One region of the Mesorhizobium sp. B2-4-1 genome, then DNA from elsewhere that is predicted to be linked to it. Evidence: predicted binding sites of a transcription regulator. Region 1 holds the regulator's gene; each other region holds the start of a gene.

Region 1 (4,646 bases):
ATCGGAACTCTGGATGAAGCTCGCGCTGCACGAAATCGGCGCCGCAATCCGCTCCATCCGCGCCGACCGTCTCGAACCGAGCTTCAAGATGCTTTCGCGCGTCGCCCGCATCTTCGAGCAGCTCAACAATGCCTGGGACGTGCTGCGCACGATGACGCCCAGCGAATACACCGAGTTCCGCGACGCGCTTGGCCAGTCCTCGGGCTTCCAGTCGTGGCAGTACCGTGCCATCGAGTTCATGGCCGGCAACCGCAATCTCGCAATGCTCGGACCGCACAAGCACCGGCCGGACCTCAGCGAGAAACTGGAGGCGATCCTGGCGCAACCGTCGCTCTACGACGAGGCGCTGCTGCTGCTCGCCCGTAACGGCTTCGACATCGGTGCCGACGCAAGGCGTACGGACTGGCGCGAAACGCGGACCGAGAACGAAGAGGTCCTTGTCGCCTGGCAGATCATCTACCGCGACCCGCAGCGCTACTGGATGTTCTACGAACTCGCCGAGAAGCTGGTCGATTTCGAGGATTATTTCCGCCGTTGGCGCTTCAACCACGTCACCACGGTCGAGCGCATCATCGGTATGAAGCGCGGCACCGGCGGCACATCGGGCGCGTCCTACCTGAAGAAGATGCTGGAGGTGGAGTTGTTCCCGGAGCTGTGGAAGGTCCGCACCCGGCTCTGACGTAGCTTTGCCGACTGCATATCGTTATCCCGAACCCACTGCGCTTTTCTGAGCGACAGGCTCTTAAGTCACCGCCGCCTTGACGGCGAAACGCGCCTCCTGCCACGCGTCCGTGCGCAAAATGTCTTCCAGCACCTCGACAGCCTGCCAGACATCGACATAGCCGACATAAAGCGGCGTAAAGCCGAAGCGAATCGTGGATGGCGCGCGGAAATCGCCGATCACGCCGCGCTCGATCAAGGCCCGCATCACCTGATAGCCATGCGGGTGGAGGAACGAAACCTGGCTGCCGCGCTCATTGCCATCGCGCGGGCTTTCGAGTTCGAGGCCGTAGGCGCCGCATTTTGCCTCGACCAGTTGGATGAACAGATCGGTCAACGCCATGCTCTTCCTGCGCACCTCTGCCATGTCGACGTCGTTCCAGACATCGAGCGCCCCTTTGAGCGCGCGCATCGACAGCACAGGCTGCGTGCCGCAGAGAAACCGGCGGATGCCTGTGCCGACAGCAAAACCCTGTTCGAAGGCGAATGGCCGCGCATGGCCCCACCAGCCGCTGAGCGGCTGGCGGACATCGCCATGGTGGCGCTCGGCCGCGTAGATGAAGGCCGGGGCACCCGGGCCGCCATTGAGATATTTGTAGGTGCAGCCAACGGCGAAATCGGCATTCGAACGGTCGAGCTCGACGGGCAAGGCGCCGGCGGTATGGCAGAGATCCCAGACAATCAGCGCGCCGGCATCATGTGCCGTCCGCGTCAGCGCGGCCACGTCGCGCAACTGCCCGGATTTGTAGTTGACGTGGTTGACCAGGATGACCGCGACCCGCTCGTCGATCAGTTCTTCTATGGTCGGCGCATCGACACCCTCGAGCCGCAGCACCGTGCCCGGCCGCGTCGAGGCAACGCCTTCGGCCATATAGAGATCGGTCGGAAAGCTGTCCCCCTCGGCGACGATGACTGACCTGTCCGGCCGCATCCCGAGTGCCGCATGCAGCACCTTGTAGATGTTGATCGAGGTGGTATCGCAGACCACCGTCTGGCCGGCGGCGGCCCCGATCAGGCGCCCGAGTTGGTCGCCGAGTTCGACCGGCATGTCGAACCAGCCGGCGGTGTTCCAGGCGCGGATGAGATCCTGCGCCCACTCCTGCGTGGCGGCCTTCTGCAGCTCGCCGAACACGGCGGGCGAAGCGGCGCCCAGCGAATTGCCGTCGAGATAGATCACCCCCTGGGGCAAGGTGAAGCGGTCACGCATGGCACGCAGCGGATCCGCGGTGTCCATTGCCTCGATCGCTGCGAGATCGGGAATTTTGCTCATGGTCGCGATGTTCCTCGGTGAGAAGAGCGCCCTGGAAACGGGCCGGCTGTTTTGCCGCCCGGGCAAGGGCTGGCCGCATAGACGCGCAAGAACAGGGTGAACGCCCGGTTCGATCTTTGCTCGATTTCCGCCCGAGGCAGTTCCTCGAGCACCCCAACGATCCGGCGAACCTGGAGATCGCCGATCAAAAGACTGATGTAGATGTCGGCGGCTTCGGCAGGATCGTCACAGGCGATCAGGCCGGCCCGACTTGCGGTTCGAAGCAGGTCGCCAACAAGCGGCATTATGGCATTGCGGCCGAATTGCGCGATCGATTGGCCAAGCGTGCCTGTATCGTTGACGTCGCCGGCCGCGGCGCGATTGAGCGCCACCGCCTTGTCGCCCGTCACGAGGGTCAGCAGGACTGGCCCGAGCAAGTTCAGGGTTTCGAGCGGATCGCGCGCCTGGTGAAGGGCGTCCTCCAGCAGCTTCCTTGCCTCTCCCGCATTGGCTTCGATCAAGGATCGAAACAGGGTCTGCTTGTTGCCGTACCAGTTGTAGAGGGTTTCGTTCGAGGCCGATGCCCGCTTGGCGATAGCAAGCAGGGAGGCGCTCTTGTAGCCGGCTTCCCGGAGCACCGCATAGGCGGCCTCCTCTATCCGTTCGCGTCGCGCGGCCTGCTTCGGCGTGGTCATTGGTGTTCCTCTTCGAAAACCGTACATTATTATACGGTTTCGTCAAGCGAACGGGAAGCAAGGAGCGAGCGAACGCAGCCCATCGCGACCAGTGGTGGTGCCTCGTCGTTTTCCCGCAGGAAGTTGGCATTTTGGTTTCGTTTCGTTCACGAGCCGCAGGGGTTTTTAATCCGCCCAAACGCACCCCGCACCTGCCGGTCACCCAGCTTGCAGGCTTGTGCCAAGAGTGGAGACCGGTCGGGCCACAGGCCATTAACCAAAATAGTTTCAAAGGGCCCGGGAGCGCATTGACGACGGACCGCGCTGGCAGGATGCTGGCTGCGGGAGGGCATTTCGTTTCCGTCGCCTTAACAAATTCATTAAACTTTAAATGGTTGCGGAACACAACTGGAACAGATAGTGTTTGTTCTGGGTTTGTTTTCTGATTCTGGTTCCAGACCCTTCGTGCAATGCCTTTGGGGGCCGCCATGCTCACGCGCAAGCAACATGAACTCTTGATGTTCATCCATGAACGGCTGAAGGAAAGCGGCATTCCGCCGTCCTTCGACGAGATGAAGGAAGCGCTGGACCTCGCCTCCAAGTCGGGAATTCATCGGCTGATCACGGCGTTGGAGGAGCGCGGCTTCATTCGCCGCCTGCCCAACCGGGCGCGCGCGCTGGAGGTGCTGCGCCTGCCGGACTCGATCGCGCCGGGTCTTAACGCGGCAAAGAAGTTCTCCCCGAGCGTCATCCAGGGCAGCCTCGGACAGGGCAGCAGCCCTAGCCGGCAGATCAAGCCGGCGACGTCTTCGCGTCTGCCCGCTGCCGGCAATGACGACGATGCGGTTTCAGCGGTGTCGATCCCGGTCATGGGTCGCATCGCAGCGGGTGTGCCGATCGACGCCATCCAGCATCAGACGCATTCCATTTCAGTGCCGCCTGACATGATCATGGGCGGCGAACACTATGCGCTGGAGGTCAAGGGCGATTCGATGATCGAGGCCGGCATTTTCGACGGCGACACGGTCATCATCCGCAATGCCGACACCGCAAGTCCCGGCGAGATCATCGTGGCCCTGGTGGACGAGGAGGAAGCAACGCTGAAGCGCTTCCGCCGAAAGGGTGCTTCGATTGCGCTCGAGGCTGCCAATCCGGCCTATGAAACACGTATTTTCGGACCGGACAGGGTCAAGGTGCAAGGCAAGCTGGTCGGCCTGATCAGGCGCTACTGAGCGGGGTCGGCGGTGGGCTTTTCGGGTTTGCGGTAAGGCGGCAGTCCCCTTGCCTCGCGTGAGAATTTCCGCTGTTCGTGCCAAGGCCGATATGGCCTGTCGACGGCAAAGCTGACCCGTGCCGGTGCCGTCGCCGATTGCTGGTCGAAGAAGACGGCGGCACTTCCCTTACGAGCGAGCTGCCGCTTGGTGATGACGAGAACCAGCGGATTGTGGCAGGGATCGTAGCCCGCGGGGTCGTTGATGACGATCAGATCCGCATAGGAGCAGGCCCTCCAGGCGTCCTTGCGATCCTCCACCTGCGCGATGATCGCCCCCGAGGTATGCCGGGCCATGCACAGGCCCGTGAAGCAATAGAAAGGCGCTCCCGCCGGAAGTTGCGCGGGATCGAAGATGTCGAACTGTCGGTCTCCGCTGTCGAACAGTTCCGGCGCAACGATGGTTTCGGACTTCAGCGCGCGTTTCCAATTATCGACGGTGAATTCGTTCGGGCGCGCCCGGTTGATCGCGAGCTCGCCGCCGCCGATCGGCAACGCCACCAGGCGGGCATCCTCCGAAATCAGCACGTCCGGCGTGCGCGTGTCCGAGACGGTCAACAGGCCGGCGAGCGCGAAGGGAAGTGCCGCCAGCCGCAGCCATGTCGTGGCCATCGTCGCGATGACCAGGGCGATCGCCACCAGAAGGACGGATGCTGCGAAATCAACCCGACCGCGTCGACCGGCGAGCGTTGCGAGATCCATCCTGATATGGCGATCATCGCGGTCAGTCCCT
Region 2 (4,646 bases), on a different contig from region 1:
CCGACGGCCAGAAACAGGCGGAATGGCGCACCGACCCGGCGCGCGCGGGCCAGTCGGCGGTGCTGGCCGATATCGGCGTGCATGCCTTCAACCTGGCGAGTTTCATCAGCGGCCGCGAGGCCGAGACGGTGTCGGCCGACCTGTTCACCGCCGTGCCGGGACGGCGGCTCGATGACAACGCGCATGTGCTGGTGCGCTGGGCGGGCGGGGCACGCGGCACGATCCTGGCCAGCCAGACGTCGCCCGGCCACTATAATGATCTCTCCGTGCGCATCTATGGCGACAAGGCGGGGCTTGAATGGTCGGGCACGCGGCCCGAGGAACTGCGCTTCTCCAGATATGGCGAGGAAAGCCGCACGCTCGTGCGCGGCGGCCATGGCTCGACGCAGGAAAGCCGGCGCGTGTCGCGCATGCCGGCCGCTCATCCCGAAGGCTATATCGAGGCCTTCGCCAATTTCTACCGCGACGCCGCCGACATCATCCGCGCGCATCGTTCGGGCGCCGCCGTCGATGCGGCCCGGGCGGCGCAGGTGCCCGATGTGGTCGACGGCGCGCGCGGCGTGAAGTTCGTCGCCGCGGCGGTGGAGTCGAACGCGGCTGACGGGGCGTGGACGGCGGCAAGGTTCGGGTGAGGGTGTGCCATCCAATGTGACATCGCGGCCACGCCCGACGGTGCCGCGCGGTTGACGGCGATCAAGAGTTGGCCGTCCATTCGGGACCGCGCTGTGTTCCGCCATTTTTCAAGCCCGTTGCGAGGCTGGTTTCGAAGGCAACAGCCGGTTGACTGGCTTCCAAATCGTTGCCGCCGACCTTGCGCGAGGTGATTGCGACGCTATGTCAGGCGCATCCGCGTTGCTCCCCGCCCGCGCATTCGGCAATCTGTCGCTTCTTCGGCGTTGAAGGCTTGCTCCGATGGAACTCGGTCTCATTGGATACTACAGCGACTTCGTGGTTTACCCCCTGGCGATCGCCCTGCTGGCTGTGGCCGGGCTTATCGAGGCCGGCGAAGAGAGCGCGCCAGGCTGGCTGGCGACGGCGCTGGCGTGCCTGTGTCTGTGGACGCTGATCGAATACGTCATGCACCGCTTCGTCCTTCACCACATTCCCTGGATCAGGGATCTGCACGCCCGCCATCATGTCGAGGAGCGCAGTCCGGTGGGCACGCCGACCTGGCTCAGCCTCGGCGTGCATGCGCTTGTCGCGTTCTTTCCCGTATGGATGGTCTCGGATTTCGCGGTCGCCAGCGCGGCGAGCTGCGGGCTGATGCTGGGCTACCTATGGTACGTCAGCATCCACCATGTGATCCATCACTGGCATCCCACTCATCCGAGCTATCTCTACACGCTGAAGCGCCGCCACGCGCTGCATCATCATGTCGACGAAAACGTCAATTTCGGCGTGACGTCGCTGTTCTGGGATCGGGTCTTCGGCACGATGCGGCTCTGAAGCCAACTGGTGTGCGCCATTCGGGAAGCGCAGACAGCCATTCCCGCTTACAATTCCTTCTGCGCCAATTCCCTGAACTCGTCGGGCACCGAGCGGGCCGCCTCCAGCGCCACGGTGCCGTAGCCGACGGCCTGTTTGCCGAAACGCTCGCGGATCTTGTCGATGGCGCGGTCGGCGCCGAAGCGTGCGAGGCCCTTCCTGGTGCCGGGGCGGCGCTTTTCGTCGGCGAGGCCGAGCGGCAGTTCGAGCTGCAATTCGGCACTTTCCTCCAGATGCGAGACCGAGATCGCCAGCAGCGAAATCGTCCTGTCATGCGGATGATCGGCAAGCACGCCCCGCACCAGGTCTGTCGCGATCTCGGCCAGCATCACCGTCGCCGAGATCGGCTGGTCGAGCGTGATCGAGCGGGTGACGGCGCTGAGGTCGGCGAAGCGCACGCGCACCGTCACCGTGCGGCCGGGGCGCGCCTTGGCGCGCAGCCGGCTGGCGACCCGGTCGGCCAGATGCAGCAGGACGGGGATGTAGACGCATTCCAGTGCCGGCTTGCGGCCAAGCGCCGACTGGGCACCGGCCGAATGGGCGCGGCGACGTGTTTCCAATTTGCGCGGATCGCGGTTCCACGACAAGGCGGCAAGCTTTTCGCCGGCGGCAGGGCCGAGCAGCCGCGCCAGCGCGCCGCTGTGCGTCCTGGCCAGTTCGCCGATTGTCTGGACGCCGATCTCGGCCAGCCGCGCGCTGGTCGCCGGGCCGACGCCCCACATCAGGGAGACCGGCAGGTCATGCAGGAAGGCGATCTCCGTGCCGGGCTCGACCACCACCAGCCCATCGGGCTTGGCCACCTGCGAGGCGATCTTGGCCAGGTGCTTGGTGCGCGCCACGCCGATCGAGATCGGCAGGCCGAGTTCGCTTCGCACGCGGCGGCGAATGGTCGAGGCGATCTCCCGCGGCTGGCCGAACAGATGCGTGCAACCGGCGACATCGGCGAAGGCCTCGTCGATGGAGATGCGCTCGACCAGCGGCGTGAAATCGTCGAGCACCTTCATCGCGGCGTCGCCGAGCCGCTGGTAGTCGCGGAAATTTCCGCCGACGAAAATCAACTGCGGGCAGAGCTCGCGCGCCTTGCGCCCCGGCATGCCCCCGCGCACGCCGAACGCGCGGGCTTCGTAGGAGGCGGCGAGCACGACGCCGCCGCCGACCGCGATCGGCTTGCCGCGCAGCGACGGGTCGAGAAGCTGCTCGACCGAGGCGTAGAAAGCGTCGAGATCGGCATGCAGGATGGTGGGCTCCATCCCCGGTTCCTCGCGACGTTGTAGAGTATGGAACATAAAGAGAACAAACATTGCTCGCTGTCAAGCGAGGTCGCGATCCGCCGGAACATTGTCGCTCACAATCGCGTTGACGGCCGAAGGGCGCCGCGTGCGGAGGCTGGCATGGGCAACTTTGAAATGATCGATCTGGTTTGCGTCGTCAACGCCTGCTCGACCGACCGCGCCGCGGGGCGGCTGGTTTCGATGGCCAAGGCCGTGGAGGAATTGCGGGTGCTGACCGGCGATTTCGTCTCGGCCGACGAAACGGTCGCGAATGCGCTGAGTGAAGTCGCGCTGCAGTGCGGCTGCGCCGTGCTGTTCGATGAGCAGGCGGGCGCCGACATATTGCGCACGCCATAGCTCGCCGCCGGCGTGCTGCAATGCATCACGCGACCGCTCCAATCGCTTGTTTTTGCGCTATTCCGAATAGAGGGCCGTGACGCGCTTTCTGAGGCGCGTTGCCTGTGCGGGTCGTTGTCCCTGAGGCCGCCTTGGCGACATCCATCAACCGAGATGCTCCGCCCGCAGCGCCTGCTTGAGGCGCTCCAGCGCCGGCTCGCCGTCGGCAGCGAGCTTATCGGCGATCCTTGCCAGATCATCGTCGGCCTTGCGGTGCTTGCTGCCCCAAGCGCCGAGCGTGGCCAGCACGGGCACAAGGTCGATGCCGGCCTCGGTCAGGCGATAGATCGCCTTCAGGCCATGCGTGGGATCACCGCTGCGGGTGAGGATGCCTTCGTCCTGCAATGTCTGGAGGCGCTCGGCCAGCGTACGCGAGGAAATGCCCTCATCGGATTGCAGGAATTCGCGAAAGTGCTTTTTTCCGGCGAAGACCAGGTCGCGGATGATGAGCAGCGTCCAGCGGTCGCCGAGCAGTTCGAGCGACAGGTTGATGGGGCAGCCAGACCGGTCCCGTGTCGACATGTGTATGGTTCCATTTTTAAATCGCTTTACTATTGACATCGTTTTCATCTCAGGTCAATAGTTCCAAATGTAAACCATCGGCAACCGTGCCGGCCGGACGGGTAAAACGAGCCGCTCGGCCTTTGACCGGGAGAACCATAATGAAAAAGCTGATCCTCCAGATGCAGATGTCGGTCGACGGTTTTGTCGGCGCCGCCGGGGATCATCGCTGGCAGCTCTGGGAATGGGGCGACGACAGCGCCTGGGACGAGGAGCTGAAGCGGGACTTCAACGCCGTCTTCGCCGGCATCGATACCATCCTCTTGAGCCGCAAGATGGCCGAGGAAGGCTACCTCACCCATTGGGGCAATGCGGCGAAGAGATATCCGCGCGACCCGTTCTATGCTTTCGCCCAGCGCATCGTCGAGGCGAGGAAGGTGGTGCCGAACGACAGGCTCAAGGCCTCGCGATGGGAGGGCACGACAGTGGTTAGCGGCGACCTGCCGCGGGAGGTCGACTTGCTGAAGAGGGGTGAGGGCGGCGACATCGCGGTGTTCGGCGGCGCCGGCTTCGCCTCGGCGCTGATCGCGGCCAGGCTGGTCGATGAGTTCCAGCTGTTCATCAACCCGGCCGTCCTGGGCGCCGGCCGCCGCATCTTCGACCAAGGCGGGTTCGGCAGGCTGCGGCTGCTCGGCTCGAAGGCCTATGCGAGCGGCATGGTGGTGAGCCGCTACGCGCCGGCCGGCTGACCGAAAGGCATCGCGCAATATTATACCTGCCTTGAGTTTTGGGCATGGTAGTCGGCGATGCAGGACCAAGCGCGAGGCCACTTTCTCCCAGGGGAGAAGGGATGACGCGCCTCAATGTGCCCATTGGTCCACGCCTTGACCTCCCAATTCACTTGGCATCGTGAAAAATAATGCCGAGCGTGTGGCGCATGCCCGAGCGCAGGCGGCTGACACCGTGGCGCAGATTGACGCGGTAATTGCCCTT
Region 3 (4,646 bases), on a different contig from region 1:
CCTTCTTCACCAGGCCCTTGTCGACCAGATACTGCGCCCAGTGCTTGCCGAAGGTGACATTATCGCCGCCGACATAGGCGTTGAAATTGGCCTTGGGATCGGGCGTGTTGAAATTGATGATCGGAATGTTGGCCGCGCGGGCTTCCTTGACGATCTCGACAAGGCTGCCCGGATCGGGGCTGGTGGTGGTGATGCCGTCGGCCTTGGCCGAGATCGCGGCCCGCACCGCCTCCTGCTGCGAGGCGACGTCGCCATTGTGGAACGAGGTGTTGACGGTATTGCCGGTGTCCTTGGCCCATTGCTTGGCGCCGGCAAGGAAGTATGTCCAGACCGGATCGGCCGGGCCGCCATGTGAAATCCAGTAGAACGTCTTGGCCTGCGCCGCCGCCGGAATGACCGTCAGCGCGACCAGCAGGCCGTATAGAACCACTCTTAGCCGTGTCAGCATTTGATTTCCTCCCGTTTGAAACTGATCAGTTCGAAACCGCCCTCTTGATCGGGCAAGACCGCGTCCTCCCCGCCAACGTCGTGTTGGATGATCAGAGCATCCTCTTTTTCGACAAATGGCAAGCCTCCGCCCGTCAGTCGTAGTCGGCGCCTGACGGGGCGCCATCAGCGGTCCCATCAGATTGCATCAGTTCGGATGATTTTCCGCGGCAGGTGATACCGGCCTCGAGGGTCGCCGGAGCGATGATTGACCGCCCTCGGGTGAACCCAGAGCTAGAGGAGGCCGGCCCTGGCAAGATCGCGCATCAGATGGCTGGCGCCGTAGGTCCAGTGCGGGCAGTCCGGCGACAGTCGCACCCGGTTGACCAGCGCGCCGAATTTCTCCGACGAGATGGTGACGATGTCGCCGACCTTATGGGTGAAACCCTTGCCCTTCTCGCCGCGGTCCTTCGAAGGCACGAACATGGTGCCGAGATAGAGCGCCAGGCCGTCCGGGTACTGGTGATGCGGGCCCATGGCGGCCGCTACGAGCTCTTCGGGAGAGCGGCTGATCTCGGCCATCGAGCTCGCGCCCTCCAGCGAGAACCCGTCCTCACCTTCCACTTTCAGCCGGACCACGGCCCGCTTTACGTCGTCGATGGAGAACGTGCCGTCGAACAGGCGGATGAAGGGGCCGAGCGAGGCGGAGGCGTTGTTGTCCTTGGCCTTGCCGAGCAGCAGCGCGGAGCGCCCTTCGACATCGCGCAGATTGACGTCGTTGCCGATGGTGGCGCCGAGGATCCTGCCGCTTGAGGCGGCGATCATGGCGATCTCCGGCTCCGGATTGTTCCAGGTAGAGACGGGATGCAGGCCGACATCGGCGCCGAAACCGACCGAGGCCATCGGCTGGCATTTGGTGAAGATCTCGGCGTCGGGGCCGATGCCCACTTCCAGATATTGCGACCAGGCGCCGCGTGCGATGAGCTTGGCCTTGATCTCCATCGCTTCCGGCGAACCGGGCTTGAGCTTGGACAGATCGTGGCCGATCAGCCCGGCAATGTCGGCGCGGATGGCGTCGGCCTTTTCCGCCGAACCGCGCGCCTGTTCCTCGATGACGCGTTCCAGCAGGCTGACGACGAAGGTGACGCCCGAGGCCTTGATCGCCTGCAGGTCGACGGGGGAGATGAGATAGGGCCTTGCCGGATCACGCGCGGCCTCGAAACTGTTGGCCGCGATATCATCGAGCGAGCCGATCGGCTTGCCCTTGGCCGAGCGCACATAACCGGGCGGATCGGCCATCTCGCAGATATCGCGCACGGTCGGCGCCGTGCTCGACGTGATGTCGAAGACGGTGCCATCACGCACCGTGACCACCAGGGGATGCGCGGCGTCGCTGCTTCTGGCGCGCCCGACAAAAAGGCCTTCGGCGGGCAGATGCATCGGGTTTGTCATGCGTGCGGTCCTCTGATCATCAAAAATGCGGCTCGCTGGTTCGGCGCGGCACTTTCACCGGATTCCTGTCAAAGGTCTATCCCGTTTGTGGTGAGCCAGGCGCCATGTCTGCCGGCGTCGTCGGCGATTGGCGTACCGCAAGGAAGCACTCCTTCGGGGGTTGAATGCATGCGGCGGTGCGGGAGTCCCGACGCCTGCGTCATTTTTCCGGCTTGCACATGTTCTCGTTTTGTTCTAATATGCCCAACCTGAGTCAATGGGCGGACGAAATCAGTGAGTGGGCAACCCGCATTCGGAACCGCGAAGAACGGCCAGGCCTTTTTCCGATGGGAACAGGCCGGGAAGCATTTCCACCGGCTGTTCTTTGCCATCCTCGTCGGCAGCGCGATTGCTGGTCGTCTCGCGCGAAAGGCCATTGCCTTGAACCGTGAGTTCGGATTGCAAGGCTGGCTGGTTCCGGAAAATCACATCCACATCTCGCTTGTCGGCCTCGGCGACCATGAGGAGTACCCGCAGGAGTTGGCAGAGGCCGCCTGTCATATCGGATCGATGATCGTTGCAAAGCCCTTCGAGGTCTCGTTCGATCGCCTGTCGGCTTTTGGCGGTGGTGCACTGGTCCTGCGCGGCAGCGATGGCAATCCGTCGCTGCAGAAGTTCTGGCGTGACCTGACGGCGGTGATCTCGGACAGCCCGCTAAAACCCTTTCTCACCAGGTCCATCGAACCGCATGTTACATTGCTTCGTGATGAAGTGGGCGTCCCCAGCATTCGCGAGCGGTCGATCGACCCGATCGGCTGGACTGTCCGGGATTTTGTGCTGATCCACAGTCTCATTGGGAAGGGCGCCTACAAGCAGCCCGGACGTTGGCGGCTGACCGGCCAGGACGATGCACTGCCCGCCATGTGAGAGCCTGCATCGTCCTCGCATAGTCCGCGCGGTCCATCATCCTGACATGGCATGTCAGCTACCAGACGGCACGACGATGGCAGGCCGCCAACCTTTCCCTATTTGCAATGCGTCTGAACAGGAGGAACACATGACCAACACGGAAATTGCCAAGGATTTCACGGAGCTTCTCAAGCGCGGTGACTACGAAAGTGCTGCCGAGAAATACAATGCCGACGACATCGTCAGCTATGAGGCCATGGAGGGGCCGATGGCCGTCTGCCGCGGCAAGGACGCCGTCAAGCAGAAAGGCCAGTGGTGGCAGGAAAACAACGAAGTCCATGGCGGCTCGGTCGAGGGCCCTTATGTCAACGGCGACCAGTTCGCCGTACGCTTTACATTTGACATAACGCCCAAGGCCACGGGCCAGCGTGTCACCATGGACGAGGTTGGCCTGTACACGGTCAAGAACGGCAAGATTGCCGAAGAGCGCTTCTATTATTGAGACGGGTTTTCGGCTGTCGGCACATTTCGCCGCATCCTGAGCGGCCAGGATCATGTCCTGGCCGCTATCCGACCTGATGCACATCGTCGTCACGGATGGGCGACCGCGCGCCCGCCATTGAATAAACTTACTCTTCGATGGTTCTGCCGGGCCGCTGGCAAAGCGCGCCGGGGCTGCTTAATCTGCGGCCAGATTCGAAGTCCGGAAGGCACCTGTTTTGACGATCACCATGTACGGCATCACCACCTGCGACACGATCAGGAAGGCCCGCGTCTGGCTGGAGGGCCACGACGTGCCTTACCGGTTCCACGACTATCGGGCGGAAGGCATCGAGGCGGGCAGGCTGGATGGCTGGGTCCGCAAGGTCGGCTGGGAAAAGCTGCTCAATAAGGGCAGCACCACGTTCCGCGAGTTGCCGGACAAGGATAAGCCGGGCCTGGATGAAAAGAAGGCCAAGGCACTGATGCTGGCCAAGCCGACGATGATCAAACGGCCTGTGCTCGAGGTTGGCGACCGCATCCTGGTCGGGTTCAAGCCGGATGTTTATGAGGCGGCGGTGGTCGGGAAGTAGGGCGCGGTACACTCTCAGTTCGTCATCCTAGGGCGGAGCAGGGAGCGAAGCGACGCGGCGCAGACCCTAGGATCCATGCCGTGACTTTTGGGCGTCGCAGCCGTGCTGATTCTGCTCCGTTGCATTTCCGGACGGACGTCACGGCATGGATCCTCGGGTCAAGCCCGAGGATGACTAAGGGACAGGTCACTGTCCTCTCAGATACCCCGCCAGTGCCACGGCATTGTTGTGCGCCTCGTCATGGGCGCCGTAGAGCAGCGTCACCTTGCCGTCGCGGAGCAGGGCGCGCAGTTGCGCCACGGCCTCGCCATTGCCTTCCAGTTCGGCACGATACCGCTTCTGGAACTCGGCCCATCGTTCGGGCTCGTGCCCGAACCACTTGCGCAAGTCGGTGCTCGGCGCGATGTCCTTCAGCCATAGCGCCAGCGCGGCATGCTCCTTGCTGACGCCACGTGGCCAGACACGATCGACCAGGACCCGCTGCCCGTCATCGGGCGAGGGTGGTTCATACACCCGTTTGACCGCGATCTCGAAGGTCATCCGCTCTCCTTCGTGCGCTCCCGTCAGGCCCACTCGCCCTTGCGCATGACCGGCACGCGACTGCCGTCCCTGCCGACGCCGTCGATGTCGATCTTGTCCGAGCCGATCATCCAGTCGATGTGGATGAAGCTCTTGTTGCCACCGCGCTCCGCGATCTCGGCCTGGCTGAGCGAGGCGCCGTCGACGAAGCACTTCGAATAGCACTGGCCGAGCGCGATGTGGCAGGCGGCGTTTTCGTCGAACAGCGTGTTGAAGAACAACAGGCCG

Evidence for each region. Region 1 encodes LexA, which represses DNA repair genes until DNA is damaged. Its sites were predicted from a motif close to TGTTCNNNNTGTGTTCNG; they were not measured.
Region 2: a site for LexA is predicted at 2,764-2,781, ahead of dinB (DNA polymerase IV). Genes of this name have one in related genera too.
Region 3: a site for LexA is predicted at 2,098-2,115, ahead of FJ949_RS18130 (2'-5' RNA ligase family protein). Genes of this name have one in related genera too.

Annotation. Positions count from the first base shown of each region.
Region 1 covers NZ_VFVN01000008.1:112,842-117,487, forward strand. The annotation lists gene kynA (tryptophan 2,3-dioxygenase) at 1-679, shown strand, start outside; gene kynU (kynureninase) at 743-1,990, opposite strand; gene FJ949_RS20920 (TetR/AcrR family transcriptional regulator C-terminal domain-containing protein) at 1,987-2,664, opposite strand; gene lexA (transcriptional repressor LexA) at 3,132-3,875, shown strand; partial or broken gene FJ949_RS20930 (ComEC/Rec2 family competence protein) at 3,869-4,646, opposite strand, start outside.
Region 2 covers NZ_VFVN01000011.1:139,555-144,200, reverse strand. The annotation lists gene FJ949_RS24945 (Gfo/Idh/MocA family oxidoreductase) at 1-632, shown strand, start outside; gene FJ949_RS24940 (sterol desaturase family protein) at 913-1,446, shown strand; gene dinB (DNA polymerase IV) at 1,494-2,735, opposite strand; gene FJ949_RS24930 (hypothetical protein) at 2,877-3,113, shown strand; gene FJ949_RS24925 (helix-turn-helix domain-containing protein) at 3,258-3,674, opposite strand; gene FJ949_RS24920 (dihydrofolate reductase family protein) at 3,815-4,402, shown strand; gene FJ949_RS24915 (2OG-Fe(II) oxygenase) at 4,551-4,646, opposite strand, start outside.
Region 3 covers NZ_VFVN01000006.1:357,282-361,927, forward strand. The annotation lists gene FJ949_RS18120 (substrate-binding domain-containing protein) at 1-448, opposite strand, end outside; gene FJ949_RS18125 (fumarylacetoacetate hydrolase family protein) at 721-1,878, opposite strand; gene FJ949_RS18130 (2'-5' RNA ligase family protein) at 2,152-2,784, shown strand; gene FJ949_RS18135 (nuclear transport factor 2 family protein) at 2,915-3,268, shown strand; gene FJ949_RS18140 (ArsC family reductase) at 3,486-3,839, shown strand; gene FJ949_RS18145 (DUF488 domain-containing protein) at 4,026-4,379, opposite strand; gene FJ949_RS18150 (aminopeptidase) at 4,403-4,646, opposite strand, start outside.